Regions from separate parts of the Kineococcus sp. AC630 genome, predicted to be linked through region 1. Evidence: riboswitches for the same ligand, from Rfam matches in the RefSeq annotation. Region 1 holds a riboswitch; the other holds the start of a gene.
The links. A riboswitch is a leader RNA that binds a small molecule or an ion and turns the genes downstream of it on or off. The one in region 1 is predicted to bind glycine.

Region 1 (10,229 bases):
CGCGGGCGGGTCGTGGAGGGGACCTTCGACGAGGAGGGCGGGGCGGCCGCCACCCGGCGGGTCCTGGGTGGGGGGTGGACGGGGACGGCGGTGGTGGCCGCCAGCGACCGGATCGCGCTCGGCGTCCTCGACGTCCTCCTGCGGGACGGGATCGCGGTCCCCGGGCGGGTGTCGGTGACCGGCTACGACGACAGCCTCCTGGCCCGGCTGGGGCACGTGCGGCTGACGTCGGTGAGCCAGGACGCGGCGGGGCAGGCGGCGTGCGCGGTGCGGGCGGCCGTGCGGCGCCTGGACGGCGCGGACGATCCGGGCCCCGCCGACGTCGTCCTCGCCCCGCGGCTGGTGGTGCGGGACACGACCGGTTCAGTCATGTCAGAATGACAGGACAAACTACCTGGAGGTTCTCGTGCCCCTGCTCCGCTTCGACCTCGTCGCCGGCCGTCGCCCCGACGAGGTCGCCACGCTGCTCGACGCCGCCCACGCCGCCGTGGTCGAGGCGTTCGGCGTCCCCGACGGCGACCGGTACCAGGTCGTCCACCAGCACCCCGAGGGCGAGCTCGTCGTCCACGACACCGGCCTCGGCATCGAGCGCACCCGCGACGTCGTCGTGCTGCAGGTGACCAGCCGCCCCCGCCCGCGCGCGCAGAAGGAGGCGTTCTACCGCCTGCTCGTCGAGCGGCTGCGCACCCGCTGCGGGACCGCACCCTCCGACGTCGTCGTCTCGGTCGTGGAGAACTCCGACGCCGACTGGTCCTTCGGCCACGGCCGCGCCCAGTTCCTCACCGGGGAGCTCTGAGCCGGCGCGGCGGGACGCGGCGGCGCTGGTCCCCAGGGGCGGTCGTGTGCCACGCTGACGGGCAGCACAACTGAACACACGGCCGCTTCCCCCGGGCGGGAGAGCCTCACCGGTCCCACCGGTGGGCACCGAAGGAGCAACCACCCCGGAACCTCTCAGGTCCACGTACCGCCACGGGCAGGCCGCTCTGGAGAGCAGGACCCCTGGGTCCTCACCGACGGGGAAAGCCCTGCCCCGCAGGGTGAAGCTCTCAGGTTCCGCGACAGAGGGGGTCCAGCACGCGACCGCACCGCGCGGTCGCGACGAGAGGAGCCCTGTGAACACCCAGGTCAGCAGCTCGACGGCCAGCCCGACGAGCACGCCCCTCGCCGACGTCCACGCGGCGCTCGGCGCCTCCTTCACCGACTTCGCCGGCTGGCAGATGCCGCTGCGCTACGCCTCCGACCTCGCCGAGCACAAGGCCGTCCGCGAGAGCGCCGGGGTCTTCGACCTCTCGCACATGGGAGAGATCCGGGTCACCGGCCCCGAGGCGGGAGCGGCGCTGGACGCGGCCCTCGTCGGGCGGGCCTCGACCATGCCGATCGGCCGGGCGGCCTACGGGATGCTCGTCGACCACGAGGGCGGGATCGTCGACGACCTCGTGACCTACCGCCTCGGCGAGCAGGAGTTCCTCGTCGTCGCCAACGCCGCGAACGTCGAACCCGTCGTCGTGGCCATCGCCGACCGGTGTCGCCCCTTCGACGTCCACGTCGCCGACGAGACCGCCCGCTGGGCCCTCGTCGCGGTGCAGGGGCCGGCGTCGGTGGCGATCCTCGGACCCCTCGTGGACGTCGACCTCGACGCGCTCGGCTACTACCGCAGCGCGTCCGCCACCCTGCGCGACGTCCCCGTGCTGCTCGCGCGCACCGGGTACACCGGGGAGGACGGTTTCGAGGTGTTCGCCCCGGTCGAGCACGCGGTCACCGTCTGGGACGCGCTGCTGTCCGCGGCCCGGGAGCACGGTGGGGTCCCCGCCGGGCTGGCCTGCCGGGACACCCTGCGCCTGGAGGCGGGGATGCCGCTCTACGGCCACGAACTCACCCGCGGGACCAGCCCGTTCGCCGCCGGCCTCGGCCGTGTCGTGAAGCTGGACAAGGACCCGGGACCGGTCGGGCTCGAGGCGCTGCGACGACTCGCCGAGGTCGCACCCGCCCGGGTGCTGGTCGGCCTGAAGGGATCGGGGCGCCGGGCTCCCCGTGCCGGGTACGCCGTCGTCTCCGACGGGAACCCGGTCGGGGAGGTCACCAGCGGCGCGTTGTCGCCCACGCTCGGCTACCCCGTCGCGATGGCCTACGTCGACGCCGCGCTCTCCGCCCCCGGCACCGCGCTGGCCGTCGACGTCCGCGGTTCCGAACTGCCCGTCGAGGTCGTCGCACTGCCCTTCTACCGTCGGGAGCGCTGACGCGTGAGCGCTCCGCTGTCCGTCTTCGACATGTTCTCCATCGGCATCGGCCCGTCGAGCTCGCACACCGTCGGCCCGATGCGCGCCGCCCTCGCCTTCGCCGAGCACCTCGAGGGAACCGCCGCGCTGGAACGGGTCGTCTCCGTCACCATCGACCTCTACGGATCGCTGGGGGCCACCGGCCGCGGACACGGCACCGACCGGGCCGTCGTCCTGGGACTGCTCGGTGAACGGCCCGAACTCATCGATCCCGACGCCGTGGGAGGGCTCCTCGACGAGATCCGGCGCAGCGGTGAACTGCGGGTCCTCGGCCGGCACGCGGTGGGTTTCGACCTCGACGGCGACGTCCGCCTGATCGGCCGGACCTCGCTGCCCGCCCACCCCAACGGCATGGTGTTCACGGCCCGCGACGCCGCCGGTGACGTCGTCGCCGAACGGACGTCGTACTCCGTCGGTGGGGGTTTCGTCCGCGACCACCCGCTGGACGCGAGCGAACCCGTCGTGGGGACCGGGGCGGGGTTGCCGCACGGTTTCCGCAGCGCCCAGGAACTCCTCGACCACTGCCGCTCGACCGGCCTCGGGGTCGCGGACCTGGTGCGCCGCAACGAGGAGAGCCTCCGCTCCGGGAACGACGTGGACTCCGGGCTGCTGGACATCTTCGCCGCCATGGCCGCCTGCGTCGACCACGGCCTCGTCACCGACGGAACCCTCCCCGGCGGGCTCGGCGTCCGCCGCCGCGCCCCGCGCCTGCACCGCGAACTCCTCTCCGAGGAGGGGAACACCGCCGCCGACGTCCTGCACGCGATGGACTGGGTCAGCCTCTTCGCGCTCGCGGTGAACGAGGAGAACGCCGCCGGCGGCCGGGTCGTCACGGCCCCGACGAACGGCGCCGCGGGCATCGTCCCCGCCGTGCTGCACTTCTACCGGCGTTTCGTCCGCGGCGCCGACGACGCCGGGACGGTCCGGTTCCTGCTGGCGGCCGGGGGGATCGGGATCATCCTCAAGGAGACGGGTTCCATCTCCGGCGCCGAGGTCGGGTGCCAGGGCGAGGTGGGTTCGGCCAGCGCGATGGCCGCGGCCGGTCTCGCCGAGGTCCTCGGGGGAACGCCCGAGCAGGTGGAGAACGCCGCCGAGATCGCCGTCGAGCACCACCTGGGCCTCACCTGCGACCCCGTCGGCGGGCTCGTCCAGATCCCCTGCATCGAACGCAACGCCGTCGGCGCGACCACCGCGATCCACGCGGCCCGCACCGCGATGCGCGGCGACGGCAGCCACGTCGTGAGCCTGGACACCGCGATCGCCACCATGCGCCAGACCGGCGCGCACATGCGCTCGGAGTACAAGGAGACCTCCCTCGGCGGTCTCGCCCTCACCGTCATCGGCCGCCCCACCGTCGGGGTCAACGTCCCCGAGTGCTGACTCCCGGGTCGGGCGCGGAGCGGCGGACGTGGCGGTCGACGGCCTCGGTGAAGGCGGTGACGGCCTTGCGCACGGGACGTTCGGGGGAGGGACGCGAGGTCGCCAGCGACAACGTCCAGCTCAGCGGCTCACCCGCGACGGGCTGCTCGTGGCAGCCGGCCCGGACGGGGACCGAACCCGGCACGAACGCCGGGCCGAGACCGGCGGCGACGTAGCGGGGGAACGTCGAGACGTCCGGCACCTCCAGGACCACCCGTCGCGTCGCGCCGACCCGCGCGAACAGCGCGTCGACCTGCAGGCGGTTCGCGAAACCCGGCGGCCCGTCGATCCAGCGGTCCCCCGCGAGGTCCGCCAGTTCCACCGGGGCCGAGGAGGCCAGCGGGTGCCCCGGGGGCAGCAGCAACCGGAAGGCGCTCCGGTCGAGGTGGCGCAGCACGACGCTCGCCGGCGGCCGGAACGGCCAGGACAGGAACGCGACGTCCAGCTCGCCGCCGACGAGGGCGCGCAGCAGACCCCGCGAACCGTCCGCGAACACCCGCATCGACACCGACACCCGGGGGTTCGCCGTCGTGAACCGCTGCAGCAGCAGGGGCAGGTCCACCGGGTGCATCGTCGTCACGACGCCCACGGCCAGCGGCCCGGAGGGTCCGCCGTCGGCGTCGAGCACCGCCGAGCGCGCCTCGGAGACCCCGGCGAGCACCCGTCGGGCCTCCGGGAGCAGGGCCCGGCCCGCGTCGGTGACGACGGCCCGGCGTGAGGTGCGGACGAACAGGGCGACGCCCAGGTCCTCCTCCAGCGCCCGGACGACGGTGCTCACCGCGGACTGCGCGGCCCCCAGCCGCCGGGCGGCCGCGCTGATCGTCCCCGCCTCCACGACGGCGAGGAACACCTCCAGCTGACGCAGCTCCACCGCACTCCCATCCCGCTCTTCCATCGTTGATCGCGATGGATGGTCCCACCGCCCAGCGGTGGAACGGAAGGCTTCGTGCCGACCGGTGCTTGCACGGTCCATGGGATCGAACCGCCGGCACCGTCTCGGCTTCTGGATCGTCGCCTCCGCCTTCGCGACCGCGCTGGCCTTCGCCACCGTGCCGACCCCGCTGTGGGCCCTCTACCGCCAACGCGACGGGCTGCCCACGGTCGTGGTGACCGTCGCCTTCGCGGTCTACGCGGCCGGCGTCGCGATCGCCCTCTTCACCGTCGGGCACCTCTCCGACCACCTGGGCCGGCGCCGGGTCCTCGCCCCCGCCCTCGTGCTCGAGGCCGTCGCCGCGCTCGCCCTCGCGCTCACCCCGAACCTCGCGGTCCTCATCGTCGCCCGGGTCGTGACCGGGCTCGCCGTCGGGGCGCTGACCCCCACCGCCACCGCGTACCTCGCCGAGCTCCACGGCCGGACCGCCTCCCGCAGGCCGGGGCTCGGCGCCGTCGTCGCCACCGCCGCCAACCTCGGCGGCCTCGGCCTCGGGGCCCTCGTCGCCGGGTTGCTCGTCGGCCACCTCGGGGACCCGCTGCGGGTCCCGCACGAGGTCTTCCTCGTCCTGCTGCTGCTCGCCGCCGCGGCCGTCGCGCTGCTCGTCCCCGAGACCGTCGAGCGCGAGCACCGGCCCTACCGCGTCCAGCGGATCGCCGTCCCGGCCGCCGCCCGGGGCCGCTACCTCGCCGCCGCCCTCGCCTCCTTCGCGCTCTTCGCCGTCCTGGGGCTCTTCACCTCCCTCGCCCCCGCGGTCCTGGCCTCCCTCGGGCACCCCGGCCCGGTGACCGGCGGGGCGAGCACCTTCGCCGTCCTCGCGGCGGCGGCGCTCAGCCAGGTCCTCCTCGTCCGCCTGCACGCCACCCACCAGGTGCGGATCGGGCTGGCCCTCACCGCCCTCGGCGTCGTCGGTCTCGGGGTCGGGGTGGTGCTCGGGCTCGTCGCGGTGTTCCTCGGCGGCTCGGTCGTGGCGGGGGCGGGCGTCGGCGTCCTGCTCAAGGGCTCGCTCACGACGGCGACCTCGCTGGCCCCGGCGGGTGCCCGCGGTGAGGCGGCCGCCGGCATCTTCCTGGCCGGCTACCTCGGGATGGCCGTCCCGGCGCTCGCCGTCGGGTTCAGCAGTTCCGCCGGGGTCGCCTACGACGTCTCGGTCCCCGTCCTCGCCGTCGTCGTGCTCGCCCTCCTGGGCACCGTCGCGGTGGCCCTGCGCCGCAACCCCGCGCCCGACTCGGGACCTGACTCCGGGTCCGGCTCGGGGCCTGCTGACAGCGGCCCCGTCCAGGTGTCTACTGGTGGCGGCGACGACCGGCAGGGGGTCGCCGCCGGCCCTCGGTGAGGAGGTCCACGTGCGCACCACGAGAACCGCTGCCCCGGACCGTCTCGAGGTCGAACACCCTCCCCACCCGCACCCCGGCCTGGCCGTCGCGCTGCTCGGGCTCGCCCTCGTCGTGGCCGTCGTCGTGGCGGTGGTCGTCGTCCTCCTCGTCCGCGCCGGCGACGGCGGAGTGCCCGCAGCGCCCGGTCTGCCGGGTCTGTCGGGTGTGCCAGGTCACGTCCCGCAGCCCGTCCCCGGCCCGGTGGTCCGCGCCTGACCTGGAACGCTCGACCTGGGACGATGACGCGATGCCCACCCGTCGCCGCACCGACCCCGCCGAAGGCCTCGCCGCCGTCCGCGCCGTGGAGGACCTCTGGGAACGGGGCGAGAAGCCCGGCCGGCCGGTGCTGGCCACCGCCGTGCGGTACTCGCTGGAGGAGCTCGCGGCCCGCTACCCCGGGGGGAGCGTCGAGGTGCGCGTACCGCCGTTCGCGGCGGTGCAGGTCATCGAGGGCCCGCGGCACACCCGGGGCACCCCGCCGGCCGTCGTGGAGATGGACGCCACGACCTGGATCGAGCTCGCGACGGGCCGGACGGAGTTCGACGCGGCCCGGGCCGCGGGACGGGTCCAGGCCAGCGGCAACCGCGCAGACCTCGGCGAACTGCTGCCGCTCGTCCCACCGCGTACCGTTCACCCGTGAGCGAGCAGGCCCAGACCCCGTCCCCCGGCGACGCGCCGGAGGAGACCCCTCAGGTGTCCCCCGAGGTGTCGCCGGAGCGCGAGGGCACCGCGTTCGTCCAGGTCACCCGTCGTCGGGCGCCCCGGTTCCGCGCCTTCGTCGTCACCGGACTGGTGCTCGCCTTCGTCGTCGCCGCGGTCGTCGCGGCCGTGACCCCGGCGCGCGACGGCTACTCCCAACGCGCCCTCTTCGGGTACCTGTTCTGCGCGCTGGCCCTGTTCGGGGTCCTGCTGGGGGGTCTGGTGGCCGTGCTCGTGGACCGCCGCACCGGGACCCGACCCGCTCCCCGCGTGCGGCGCGGCCGCCGTCGTTGACGTCGGTCCCCGACGCGGTCGTTGACGTCGGTCCCCGACGCGGGGGTGTGACACACTTCGAGCGTGGCCCGCGGTGACGGACGTCTGAACCACGACCTGCTTCCCGGCGAGAAAGGACCTCAGGACGCTTGCGGCGTCTTCGGGGTCTGGGCTCCCGGTGAGGAAGTCTCCAAACTGACCTTCTACGGTCTCTACGCCCTGCAGCACCGGGGGCAGGAGGCAGCTGGCATCGCCGTGAGCAACGGCGAGCAGATCCTCGTCTTCAAGGACACCGGTCTGGTGTCCCAGGTCTTCGACGAGTCCGCGCTGGAGTCCCTCCAGGGGCACATCGCGGTCGGTCACGCCCGCTACTCCACGACCGGTGGCGGCGGGTGGCAGAACGCCCAGCCCACCCTCGGCGACACCGCCGGCGGGACCGTGGCGCTCGCGCACAACGGGAACCTCACGAACCTGTTCGCGCTGCGCGACCTGCAGGCCGAGCGCTACCCGAACTCCGCCCGTCCCGTGCTGCCCGGACGGCCCTCGCCCAGCGAGCTGGCCCGCGGCAACACCACGGACACCGCGATCCTCACGGCCCTCTTCGCCGGGGACCCCGACCACACGCTCGAAGCGACGGCCGCGGAGGTCCTGCCGCACGTGCAGGGCGCCTTCAGCCTCGTCTTCATGGACGAGCACACCCTCTACGCCGCACGGGACCCCCAGGGCATCCGCCCGCTGGTCCTGGGGCGCCTGGACCGCGGCTGGGTCGTGGCCTCGGAGATCCCCGCGCTGGACATCGTCGGTGCGAGCTTCGTCCGCGAGATCGAACCCGGCGAGCTCATCGCCATCGACGCGGACGGCCTGCGCAGCACTCGCTTCGCCGAGGCCAAGCCCAAGGGCTGCGTCTTCGAGTACGTCTACCTGGCCCGCCCGGACACCGCCATCAACGGCAAGGTCGTCCAGGAGGCCCGTGTCGAGATGGGCCGGGTCCTGGCCCGCGAACACCCCGTCGAGGCCGACCTCGTCATCCCCACCCCGGAGTCCGGGACGCCCGCCGCCATCGGCTACGCCGAGGAGTCCGGCATCCCCTACGGACAGGGGATGGTGAAGAACTCCTACGTGGGCCGCACCTTCATCCAGCCCAACCAGACGATCCGCCAGCTCGGGATCCGGTTGAAGCTGAACCCGCTCAAGCACGTCGTGGCGGGCAAGCGCCTCGTCGTCGTGGACGACTCGATCGTCCGCGGCAACACCCAGCGCGCCCTGATCCGGATGCTGCGCGAGGCCGGCGCCGCCGAGATCCACGTCCGGATCTCCTCTCCGCCGGTGAAGTGGCCGTGCTTCTACGGCATCGACTTCGCGACCCGGGCCGAGCTGATCGCCAACGGCCTCTCCGTCGAGGACATCGCCCAGAGCATCGGGGCCGACTCGCTCGGCTACATCTCGACCGAGGGCATGATCGAGGCGACCGAGCAGCCCGTCGAGCGGCTCTGCACCGCTTGCTTCTCCGGCGAGTACCCCGTCCCGCTGAACGACCTCGACCGTCTCGGCGAGCACGCGATGGACAAGCCGCGCATCCCGATCACACCGGTCTCCCGGTCCGAACCCGCCCAGGGGGCCCAGCAGTGAGCGCGACGACGACACCGGCGACGACACCCGCGGGGACGACGTACGCGGACGCAGGGGTCGACGTCGTCGCGGGGGACCGCGCCGTCGAGCTCATGAAGGCGTCCGTCGCCCGGACCCAGGGACCCGAGGTCGTCGGCGGCTTCGGCGGCTTCGCCGGCCTCTACGACGTCTCGGTGCTCAAGGACTACCGCCGCCCGCTGCTGGCCACCAGCACCGACGGGGTCGGCACGAAGGTCGCGATCGCGCAGGCGCTCGACCGGCACGACACCATCGGCTCCGACCTCGTCGGCATGGTCGTCGACGACATCGTCGTCTGCGGTGCGACGCCCCTGTTCATGACCGACTACATCGCGTGCGGACGGGTCGTCCCCGAGCGGATGGCCGCGATCGTCGCCGGCATCGCCCGCGGCTGCGAAGAGGCGGGCGTGGCGCTGGTCGGCGGCGAGACCGCCGAGCACCCCGGGCTCCTCGGGCCGGAGGAGTACGACGTCGCCGGAGCGGTCACGGGGGTCGTCGAGGCCGACGAGCTGCTGGGCGCGGAACGCGTCGAGGTCGGCGACGTGCTCGTCGCGATGGCCAGCTCCGGGCTGCACTCCAACGGGTACTCGCTGGTCCGCCGCGTCTTCGCCGACGCCGGGTGGGCCTACGACCGGCACGTGGAGGAGTTCGGCCGCACCCTGGGCGAGGAGCTCCTCGTCCCGACCCGGATCTACGCCCGGCCCGCGCTGGCCACGTTGAGCTCCGGTGGCGTGCACGCCATGAGTCACGTGACCGGGGGCGGCCTCGCGGCCAACCTGGCGCGCTGCCTGCCGGCGGACGTGACGGCCGTTGTGGACCGCACGACCTGGACCCCGGGTGCGGTGTTCAGCCTGGTCCGCGACCTCGGCCGGGTGCCGACGGACGACCTCGAGCGCACCCTGAACCTGGGCGTGGGCATGCTGGCCGTCGTGCGTCCCGACAGCGTCGACGCCGTGGTGGCCACCCTGGAACAGGCCGGCATCCCGGCGTGGGTGTGCGGCGAGGTGCGTGGACGCACCGAGGCGGACGGCCCCAGCAACGGCAAGGGCATCGCAGGAGGCGTGACCCTCCTCCAGGGCCGGCACCAGGGTTGGTGACGGCGGTGGAGGCGGGACACGCCTCGTGCGATGCCTCGGTCGTGCGTGCTGCGGTAGACCCGTAGCCTCCGAGCCGGTCAGGCTCGGCGCTTGGACGTCCACTCGTCGTGGTCGTCCGTCGCGGTGTACTTCGACCAGTCCTCGGCTTCGTCCTCCGAGTCGTCGTCCTCTACCACGTCAGACTCCGGCGCCTTCTGGGGCTCTGGTCGCCCGAGTTGGCGGTACGGGTCGGGCCCGTGAAGCTCACGTTGCAGAGCGTTGTAGTCGGTGTCGGGACTGAAGTACTTCAGCTCCCGAGCGACCTTCGTCTGCTTGGCCTTCTGACGGCCGCGCCCCATGGCGTCGACCCCCTCGCGCGTCGGCCGGGGCAGACAGTGCTGACCCCGGAGCAGCTGTCATCTCTCCGTGGCTCCAACGGTACATGTTCGCGAGACCTTCCGGCATCCCGGTCGCCACCTGGACACCCCGGACGGCCCACGAGCGTGTCCCGCACGGCTGCCGCGCATGCTGT
Region 2 (10,229 bases), on a different contig from region 1:
ATGCTCGATCTCCTCAGATCATCTTGTGCGACATGTGTCGGACAACACGACGACAGTACGCCGGGCGAACGACCTGGGCGACCTCGCTCACGCGGGTGCCCGTCCGGCGTGTGACGGAGGGGAGAGGCCCGGCCACGTAGGCTGTTCTCCCGGTGCGCGTGCGCGTACGGGGCGACAGCGCGGGACGGGGTGGCAGGGGTGGCGACGGCGAGCGAACAGGTCGTCAGCACGCGCGTCCTCACCGTCCCCAACGCGCTCAGCTTCCTGCGACTGCTCCTGGTCCCCGTCTTCGGTGTCCTCATCACCAACGGTCAGGACGGCTGGGCGCTGCTCGTGCTCGCGGTCAGCGGGGCCAGCGACTACCTCGACGGCAACCTGGCCCGGCGCTGGAACCAGGTCACCCGCCTCGGGCAGGTCCTGGACCCCTTCGCCGACCGGCTCTACATCCTCACCACGTTGTTCGGGCTGGCCTACCGCGGCCTGATCCCCTGGTGGCTGGTCGTCGTGCTCGTCGCCCGCGACGTCACGATGATCGTGACCCTGCCGTTCCTGGCGAAGCTCGGCCACAGCGCCCTGCCCGTCCACTTCCTCGGCAAGGCCGGCACGTTCTGCCTGCTCGCCGCCTTCCCGCTCCTCCTCCTCGGTGAGGTCTCGCCGACGCTGTCGACGTACGCCGGCGCGCTCGGCTGGGCCTTCGCGTTGTGGGGCACCGGGTTGTACTGGTGGTCGGGGATCCTCTACGTCTCCCAGGTCGTCGGGTTGTGGCGCGCCGAACGCCGGTGAGTCCCCGCAGCGCCCGGCCGCAGGTGCCGCGCGACCCCGCGGCCAGCACGGCGCTGCTCACCGAGGTCATGACCCGCCCGCTGGACCCCGGCTACGCCGCGGCCGCCCGACGTCGCGCGGAGACGGGGGAGGAGCGCAGCCGCTCGGGGCGGGGCCTGACCTGGCTCGCGCTGCTGGTGATCGGCGGGCTGCTGGCCGTCGCCGGGGTGCGCGCCGCCGCGGCCGAACCCGCGGCCGACCGCGGCCGGCAGGCGCTGCTGCAGCGGATCGACGACAGCACCGGGCGTTCCGACCGGCTCACCGCGCAGGTCGCCCGCGCCCAGACCGACAACGCCGCCCTGGCCGCACGTCTCGGTGGGGCACCCGCCGCCTCCGCCGACGCCCAGGCCGGTGGGCTCGCCGTGGCCGCCGCCGCGACCGCCGTCACCGGCCCGGGACTGCAGGTCGTGCTCGACGACGCGCGCGGCGACGACTCCGGCTCCACCACGACCTCGGGACGGGTCGTGGACCGCGACGTCCAGATCGTCGTCAACGGGTTGTGGCAGAACGGCGCCGAGGCCGTCGCCATCAACGGGCAGCGGCTGAGTTCGCTGTCCTCGATCCGCGCGGCGGGGGAGGCCGTCCTCGTCGACTACCGCCCGTTGACCCCGCCGTACACGATCTCCGCCATCGGCGACCCCACCGTCCTGCAGACCGGCCTGGCGACGTCCGTCGCGGGTCGCTACCTGCAGGTGCTGCGCGACAACTACGGCATCTCCGCCGGCGTCGACACCCGCTCCGGCGACGACCCGATGACGTTGCCCGCCGCTCCCCGCCTCGATCTGCGCCTGGCCCACCCCTCCGCCCCGTGACCCCGCCGGGACCACGGACCGGGCGCGCGGCGGCTCGGGGAAGGCGGTGGGGGAGGTAGCGTTCCGCGACGTGATCGCAGCCGTCGGACTCGTCGTCGGGATCGTCGTGGGTGTGCTCCTGCACCCCGAGGTCCCGGTGTCCCTGCAGCCCTACCTGCCGATCGCCGTGGTCGCCGCGCTCGACGCGGTGTTCGGCGGTCTGCGGGCGGTGCTCGACGGGATCTTCGACGACAAGGTGTTCGTCGTCTCCTTCCTGTCCAACGCCGTCGTCGCGGCCCTCATCGTCTACCTCGGCGACCAGCTGGGCGTCGGCTCGCAGCTGTCCACGGGGGTCGTCGTCGTGCTCGGGGTGCGCATCTTCTCCAACGCCGCCGCCATCCGCCGGCACCTGCTGAACGCGTGAGCGAGCCCGCGGCCCCGCGCCGCTCGCCGTGGCGACGGTTGTGGCGCGCGGGCCGGCCCCGCGCCACGCGCGCCCAGGTCCTGGCCGGGATCCTCTGCGCCGCGCTCGGCTTCGGATTCGTGGTGCAGGTGCGTCAGACGAGCACCTCGGGTCTGAGCGACCTGCGCGAGACCGACCTGGTCCGGATCCTGGACGACACCACCGAGCGGGGGGACCGCCTGCAGGAGGAGCTCGACAGCCTCCAGGCGACCCGGCGTCAGCTCACCGAGGGGTCCGACTCCGCCCAGGCCGCCGCCCAGGCCGCCGAGCAGCGGGCCCAGGAGTACGGGCTGCTGGCCGGGACGCTGCCCGCGCACGGGCCCGGGATCGTCGCCACCATCACCGACCCCGACGCCGCCGTGCGCTCGACCAACCTCATCCAGTTCGTCCAGGAGCTGCGCGACGCCGGCGCCGAGGCGATCCAGATCGGCAGCACCCGCGTGGTGGCCGAGACCGCCTTCACCGACACCACCGGAGCCGTCCTGGTCGACGGGGCGACCGAGCGCGCGCCCTACGTCGTGAGCGTCATCGGCGACCCTGACACCCTCTCCACCGCCCTCGACATCCCGGGCGGGGTGCGCGAGACGCTGCGCTCCGCCGGGGCGGACCTCGAGGTCCGCAACGCCGCCGGTGCCGACGGGGTGCAGGTGGACGCCTTGCACGCCGTCTCCGCGCCTCAGTACGCTCGCCCGGCGTCACCGGAACCCTCCGCCAGCACCGGCTGAGTCCCCGTCCGGCCGTCCCCACCAGAGGAGTCAGTTCCAGCATGTCGAACGTCCCCGCCGACCTCCGCTACACCAGCGAGCACGAATGGGTGCGCGTCGAGGCGGACGGCACCGTCCGGGTCGGCATCACCGACCACGCCCAGGACGCCCTCGGGGACGTCGTGTACGTCTCGCTGCCCGCCGAGGGCGAGACCGTCGCCGCCGGCGGCGCCTGCGGTGAGGTCGAGTCGACCAAGAGCGTCAGCGAGATCACCGCGCCCGTGTCCGGCACCGTCTCGGGGCACAACCCGGGGCTGGAGACGCGTCCCGACCTGGTGAACACCGACCCCTACGGCGACGGCTGGATGTTCACCATCACGCCGAGCGACGTGGCGCAGGTCGAGGGCCTCCTCGACGCCGAGGCCTACACCGCCCACGCGGGCTGAGCGCTCCGCCACCCGTGTCGACCCGGTGACCTGACCTGCCGGGTCGGCACGGCTAGGGTGATCCTGGAAGTTCCAAGCGTGACCGCCCGCGTGCAGGGAGTTGCCTGCCCCCGGGAGTCACGTGTTCTGCCAGCGTGAGAGGTGGTGTCGATGTCTGCGTCGGGCACGTCGTCGGACGACGGGTTGGCTGCGTCGGACGACGGGTTGGCTGCATCGTCGACCGACGGGGCGGGTGCGTCCTCGGAGGGCGGGACGACCCCTGCGGCGACCCCCCGGGGTGGCGCGGCCGAGCGGCCGGTGGATTCCACCATGTCCTTCGCCGGTCTGGTCGTCCCCGAGGTCCACGAGTCCGCGGAACGCGGTCTCACCAGTGACGACCAGGAGGCCATCGACGCCCTGCCGGCCGGATCGGCGCTGCTCGTCGTGCGGCGCGGTCCCAACGCGGGGTCCCGGTTCCTCCTGGACGCCGAGCGGACCTCCGCGGGCCGCCACCAGACCAGCGACATCTTCCTGGACGACGTGACGGTCTCGCGCAAGCACGCGGAGTTCCTCCGCGCGCCCGACCCGGCGAGGGGTCCGGGGTTCCGGGTGCGTGACGTCGGCAGTCTCAACGGCACCTACGTCAACCGCGAGCGCATCGACGACGTGGTCCTGGCCGCCGGCGACGAGGTGCAGATCGGCAAGTACCGGATGGACTTCCACCCCAGCCCGCGAGGGGAGCAGTGAGCGCTGCCGGGGCGCGGTCCCTGGACCCGAGCCTGCCCAGGATGACGATCGGCGAGGTCCTCGCGATCCTGACGCCGGACTTCCCCGACGTCAGCATCTCCAAGATCCGCTTCCTCGAGGAGCAGGGTCTCGTCGAACCGGGCCGGACCCCCGCGGGGTACCGCAAGTTCTCCTCCGACGACGTCGACCGGTTGCGGTACGTGCTCTCCGCCCAACGCGACCACTACCTGCCGCTGAAGGTCATCCGGGAGAACCTCGAGGCCATGGACCGCGGCCTCGAGCCGCCGGAACAGCCCGGGGCGGCACCGCGCGTCCCCGAGGTCGTCGCGGCGGGCAGCGTCCCGGGGGCCGACCGGTTCGACGGCCACGCCGCCAACCTCCGGCTGACCCGGCTGGAGATCCTGCGCGAGTCCGGCGTCGACGCCGAGCTCCTCGACGCGCTCGAGGGGTTCGGCGTGCTCTCGCCCGCTCCCGGGGGCCCGTGGTACGACGGTGAGGCCCTGGAGGTGCTGCGCGCCGCGGCCTCGCTGGCGGCGCACGGCATCGAGGCCCGGCACCTGCGGATGTTCCGCACCGCCGCCGACCGTGAGATCGCTCTCGCGGAACAGGTCGCCGCGCCGCTGCAGCGCCTCGGGCAGCGAGGCGGTGGCGAGTCCGTCGACCGCGCCGACCAGGTCGTGCGGGAGATCGCGGCGGCCTGCCTGCGGCTGCACACCGCGCTCGTCGCCGGCGCGCTCGGCCGCGGCGCGCGCTGAGCCGACGCCGGGGTACGGTGATCGGGTGCGCGCGCTCGATGTCATCGGCGTCAGAGTCGAGATGCCTTCCAACAACCCGATCGTGCTGCTGCGCGAACGGGACGGCGACCGGTACCTGCCCATCTGGATCGGGGCTCCCGAGGCGAGTGCCATCGCCTTCGCCCAGCAGGGTGTCGTCCCGCCCCGTCCGCTGACCCACGACCTGCTCAAGGACGTCATCGAGGCCGTCGGCCGACGTCTGGAAGAGGTCCGGATCGTGGCGGTCAAGGACAACGTCTACTTCGCGGAACTCGTCTTCGACGGTGGCCTCACGGTCAGCTCGCGGACGTCCGACGCGATCGCCCTCGCCCTGCGCGTGGGCTGCCCCATCGTGAGCGCCGACCAGGTGCTCGACTCCGGGGGCGTCCCGGTGCCGGACGAGGACGAGGACGAGGTGGAGAAGTTCCGCGAGTTCCTCGACCACATCTCGCCCGAGGACTTCGAAGCCGATTCGGGCGAGGCCTGAACCGGGTTCTCCCGGGTCACGGATAGGTCACGGTCTGCGGCGCGCCGCGCGCCTCGTTGACGCTCCGGGGGTGCTCTTCTACGGTCAGTATGCAGAACGCTTCCGGTCGGTCCTCGACGGGTGGCGATGACGAGGAGGCCGGCGTGAGCAGTGGCGATGCAGTCGCAGGGTCGTCGCGGAAGTCGACCCCGCCAGTTCGTGCGCAGGGTCTGCTGTTCGCCGAGGACCTCCCCGACCTGGACGAAGAGGTCGGCTACCGCGGTCAGACGGCCTGCAAGGCCGCCGGCATCACCTACCGCCAGCTCGACTACTGGGCCCGCACCGGCCTCGTCGAGCCCGGTGTGCGCGGTGCCTCCGGCTCCGGCTCGCAGCGTCTCTACGGGTTCCGCGACATCCTGGTCCTGAAGGTCGTGAAGCGGCTGCTGGACACCGGCGTCTCGCTGCACCAGATCCGCTCGGCGGTCACCCACCTGCGTGAGCGTGGCGTCGACGACCTCGCCCAGATCACCCTCATGTCCGACGGTGCCAGCGTCTACGAGTGCACCTCGGCCGATGAAGTGATAGATCTCGTCCAAGGCGGTCAAGGCGTCTTCGGCATCGCCGTGGGCCGTGTCTGGCGCGAGGTCGAGGGGGAGCTGGCCTCGCTGCCGAGCGAACGTCCCGCCGACCGCGAGCCCGGTCAGACCGCCATGGTCCTGGCCGACGAGCTGTCCAAGCGTCGCGCCGCTCGCGAAGCCGGCTAGCCCCACGCCACGCACGAAAGCCGTGATCCTGCGGGGGGGACCCAGCGGGATCACGGCTTTCGTCGTGCGTGGGGTGGACTAGTCGAGGAGCTCGGCGCGGGGGAGAGCCTGCAGGGCGAAGGGGTCGGTCACCCAGTCGTGGGCGTCGGGCAGCCAGTGCACCGCGGCGAGCAGGGAGTCGGCCCAGGTGCTCAGCAGCTCGTCGAGACCGACGCGCCAGGAGTGCTGGTAGCCCTCGCCGTCCTCGGCCAGCACGATCTGCTCGACGACGGAGCGGCTGGAGCCCAGGCGCACGGCGATGAGTTCCTCGTCGCGGGCGAAGAGGGGCAGCAGGGCCGGCGGGGCGGTGAGGCCGGGACCCTGGCCGCTCGCGCGACGCACCGCCTCCTCCAGGGTCAACGGGACCCAGCCACCGGGCCCCACCGTCGGAGCACTCGTGCGGAAGGTGGTGCGGACGGGATCGACACCGTCGACCGCGCGCCACCAGGCCCGGGCGCCGCGGGGGATCAGCAGGCCCATCTGGCGTTCCACCGCGTCGAGGTGAGCCTCGCCGACCCCGGGGCGCAGGTGGCTGGCGATGTCCGCGCCGCAACGCGTCCACTGGGCGCGCAACCGCGTGACGATGCCGGTGATCCGGTCGGCCTCCGGGTCCGGAGCGGGCACGTGCGGTGCTGCGGTCGGAACCACCGCTCCGCGGACGGCGCGCACCACGCGGAGACGGTCGAGGGGTGTGTTGGGCGTCACGGAACCTCCTAGGGCCCGCGAAGAGCGCGGGGAAGAACGGGCGGCACCTGCGGGGACGAAACCCGGGTAGACCGACTTGTTGGAACTTAGGCGTTCGTCGGCGTTCCCGCACCTCGGACGGGGTACGGCCCCGTCCGGTTCCCTACGTCGTGCGGAGGATCCGGTCCAGCACCGCGTCGAACTGCTCCGCGACGGTCTTCGCCGCCTTGGCCCGCAACGAGTGCAGCGGAACCCCCGCTCCCTGCGACTGCGGCACGGCCACCCGGTCCGGCAGCGGTTCCAGCACCAGGTCGCCGAACATGGCCTGCAGTTCCTCGTAGCGGAAGCGCTGTTCCCCCGAGCGCTGGGTGTAGCGGTTGACCAGGACCCCGACGACCTCCGGGGAGCTGCGCAGGGCACGGACCTCCCGGATCGTGCGGTCGACCGCCGCCACGGAGAACCGGCTGGCGTCGGAGACCACGAGCACGGCGTCCGCCGCGCGCCACGCCGAACGCGTCAGCCCGTTGAGCGAGGGCGGGGTGTCCAGCAGGGCGAGGTCGTGGTCGTCGAGCTTGCCCAGGGCCCGGCGCAACGACTTCAGCGTCTCCTCGTCGGCCTCGGGGGTGTCCAGACCCGCGGAGGCCGCGGAACCGGTGAGGACGTCGAGCAGTCCCGGGTGGTCGTCGACCCACCCGCTGGGCGCGACGGCGTCCTCGGCGACGCGACGTCTCGGGGTGCGCAGCACGGCGGCGACGTCGTGGTCGCGGTGGGCGCTGACGTCGAGGCCGGACGTGGCGTCCGCCTGCGGGTCGAGGTCGACGACGAGGGTGCTGGTCCCGCGGTGGAGGGCGGCCGAGGCCAGCCCGAGGACGACGGACGTCTTGCCGACCCCACCCTTGGCACTGCAGACGGCGAGGGTGATCACGGCGGTCAACCTATCTTCCCGGGATCCGGGATCTCGTCCCGTAGGATGACGGCAGGCCGTTCAGCTCGTGTGGGAGAGACCCTGGTCGGGGAAGAGTCCGACCGCGGCGCCGAAGGGGCAACATCCCCGGAACCTCTCAGGCGGAAGGACCACGCGAGATCAGGCCGCTCTGGAGCACGTCCGCGCCTGCGCGGGTGGGTGACAGACGGGGAGGTACCTGCCCTCAGCGACCTCCGGAGCGTCCCATGACCTCGCCCACGCCCGTCCGCAGCGACCTGCCGGAGTTCTCCCCGGAGCCCGCGGCCCTGCCGTTCAGCGCCCGCCACATCGGCCCCGACGCCGCCGACGTCGCCCGGATGCTCGAGGTCGTCGGCCTCTCCTCCACGGAGGAACTCGTCGACCGCGCCGTCCCCGCCGGCATCCGCGACGGCGTGCTCGACCTGCCCGAAGCGCTCGACGAGACCGCCGTGACCGCCGCGCTGCGCGCGCTCGCCGGACGCAACCGCGTCGTGCCGTCGATGATCGGCCTCGGCTACTTCGGCACCCGTACCCCGGCCGTCGTGCGCCGCAACGTCCTCGAGGACCCCTCCTGGTACACGGCGTACACGCCTTACCAGCCCGAGATCTCGCAGGGCCGCCTCGAGGCGCTGCTGAACTTCCAGACCGCCGTCACCGACCTCACCGCGCTCGACGTGGCCAACGCCTCCCTGCTCGACGAGGCCACCGCTGCGGCCGAGGCCATGACCCTGGCCCGCCGGACCTCCAAGGCCCCCGCCGGTGCCGTGTTCGCCGTCGACGCCGACGTGCTCCCGCAGACCCTCGCCGTGCTGCGCACCCGCGCCGTGCCGCTGGGTGTCGAGCTCGTGAGCGTCGACCTCGACGACGCCGACCCGCTGGCCGTGGTGGGCGAGCGCGGGGTGTTCGGGGTGCTCCTGCAGTACCCGGGGACCTCCGGACGGGTCCGCGACCTCGCCCCCGTCGTCGCCGACGCCCACGCCCGCGGCGCGATCGCGATCACCGCGGCCGACCTGCTGGCGCTGACGCTGCTCGTCGCGCCGGGGGAGTTCGGCGTCGACGTCGCCGTCGGTTCCAGCCAGCGCTTCGGCGTCCCGATGGGTGCGGGTGGCCCGCACGCCGCCTACATGGCCGTCCGCAAGGGCCTCGAACGCTCCCTCCCCGGGCGCCTCGTCGGCGTCTCCGTCGACGCCGACGGCAACCGCGCGTACCGCCTCGCCCTGCAGACCCGCGAACAGCACATCCGCCGCGACAAGGCGACCTCCAACATCTGCACCGCCCAGGTCCTGCTGGCCGTGATGGCCGGCTGCTACGCCGTCTGGCACGGCCCGGAGGGTCTGCGCGCCATCGCCTCCCAGGTCGCGCGCCGCGCCGCGGCGCTCGCCGACGCGCTGCGCGCCGGCGGGGTCGAGGTCGTGCACGAGGCGTTCTTCGACACCGTCCTGGCCCGCGTCCCCGGCCGGGCGCAGGCCGTGGTCGCGGTCGCGCTCGAGGCGGGGGTGAACCTGCGCCTCGTCGACGTCGACCACGTCGGGCTGACCGTCGACGAGACCACCTCCGAGGCGCACGTCGCCGCGGCCCTGACCGGTTTCGGCCTGACCCCGACGGAGGCGACCGCCGACCCCGCACTGCCGTCCGCGTTGCGCCGCGGGTCGGAGTTCCTGACGCACCCGGTCTTCAGCCGGCACCGCTCCGAGACGGCGATGCTGCGCTACCTGCGCACCCTCTCCGACGCCGACTACGCCCTCGACCGCGGGGCGATCCCACTGGGCTCCTGCACCATGAAGCTCAACGCGACGACCGAGCTCGAGCCGATCTCCTGGCCCGAGTTCGCGGACCTGCACCCCTACGCCCCGGCCGACCAGCTCGCCGGCACCGCCGAACTCGCCGCCGACCTCGAAGGCTGGCTCGCCGAGGTCACCGGCTACGACGCCGTCTCGTTGCAGCCCAACGCCGGGTCCCAGGGCGAGTTCGCCGGACTGCTCGCCATCCGCGCCTACCACCTCGCCCAGGGCCACGGTGAGCGCACGATCTGCCTCATCCCCTCCTCCGCCCACGGCACCAACGCCGCCAGCGCCGTGATGGCCGGGCTGAAGGTCGTCGTCGTCCGCTGCGACGACGCGGGCAACGTCGACCTCGACGACCTGCGCGCCAAGGTCACCGAGCACGCCGACGACCTCGCCGCGCTGATGGTCACCTACCCCTCGACCCACGGCGTCTACGAGGAGTCCATCCGCGAGGTCTGCGGGCTCGTCCACGACGCCGGCGGCCAGGTCTACGTCGACGGCGCGAACCTCAACGCCCTCGTCGGCCTCGCCCGGCCCGGCAAGTTCGGGGCCGACGTCTCCCACCTGAACCTGCACAAGACGTTCTGCATCCCCCACGGCGGCGGCGGCCCCGGCGTCGGACCCGTCGCGGTCCGCTCCCACCTCGCCCCGTTCCTGCCCTCCACCGCCCCCGACGGCGACGGGGTCGGGATGGTCTCCGCCGCCCCGTACGGTTCCGCCGGGATCCTGCCCATCCCGTGGGCCTACCTGCGGCTGATGGGCCCCGACGGGCTGCGCGCCGCGACCGTCCAGGCCGTGCTCTCCGCCAACTACGTCGCCACCCG

Region 2: linked by a shared signal. The riboswitch ahead of gcvP (aminomethyl-transferring glycine dehydrogenase) and the one ahead of gcvT (glycine cleavage system aminomethyltransferase GcvT) in region 1 are both predicted to bind glycine.

Annotation. Positions count from the first base shown of each region.
Region 1 is NZ_CEEDMJ010000008.1:780-11,008, forward strand. It holds gene AC0I8G_RS09935 (LacI family DNA-binding transcriptional regulator) at 1-381, shown strand, start outside; gene AC0I8G_RS09940 (tautomerase family protein) at 407-796, shown strand; glycine riboswitch at 883-977, shown strand; glycine riboswitch at 979-1,068, shown strand; gene gcvT (glycine cleavage system aminomethyltransferase GcvT) at 1,113-2,237, shown strand; gene AC0I8G_RS09950 (L-serine ammonia-lyase) at 2,268-3,656, shown strand; gene AC0I8G_RS09955 (LysR family transcriptional regulator) at 3,637-4,566, opposite strand; gene AC0I8G_RS09960 (MFS transporter) at 4,667-5,962, shown strand; gene AC0I8G_RS09965 (hypothetical protein) at 5,973-6,218, shown strand; gene AC0I8G_RS09970 (sterol carrier family protein) at 6,250-6,642, shown strand; gene AC0I8G_RS09975 (hypothetical protein) at 6,639-6,995, shown strand; gene purF (amidophosphoribosyltransferase) at 7,059-8,603, shown strand; gene purM (phosphoribosylformylglycinamidine cyclo-ligase) at 8,600-9,718, shown strand; gene AC0I8G_RS09990 (DUF3073 domain-containing protein) at 9,796-10,056, opposite strand.
Region 2 is NZ_CEEDMJ010000005.1:195,856-206,084, reverse strand. It holds gene AC0I8G_RS07610 (SDR family NAD(P)-dependent oxidoreductase) at 1-2, opposite strand, end outside; gene AC0I8G_RS07605 (CDP-alcohol phosphatidyltransferase family protein) at 199-783, shown strand; gene AC0I8G_RS07600 (DUF881 domain-containing protein) at 780-1,634, shown strand; gene AC0I8G_RS07595 (small basic family protein) at 1,705-2,037, shown strand; gene AC0I8G_RS07590 (DUF881 domain-containing protein) at 2,034-2,801, shown strand; gene gcvH (glycine cleavage system protein GcvH) at 2,843-3,226, shown strand; gene AC0I8G_RS07580 (FHA domain-containing protein) at 3,536-3,952, shown strand; gene ftsR (transcriptional regulator FtsR) at 3,994-4,707, shown strand; gene AC0I8G_RS07570 (bifunctional nuclease family protein) at 4,733-5,212, shown strand; gene AC0I8G_RS07565 (MerR family transcriptional regulator) at 5,356-5,955, shown strand; gene AC0I8G_RS07560 (SMI1/KNR4 family protein) at 6,034-6,699, opposite strand; gene AC0I8G_RS07555 (ParA family protein) at 6,842-7,603, opposite strand; glycine riboswitch at 7,664-7,765, shown strand; gene gcvP (aminomethyl-transferring glycine dehydrogenase) at 7,849-10,229, shown strand, end outside.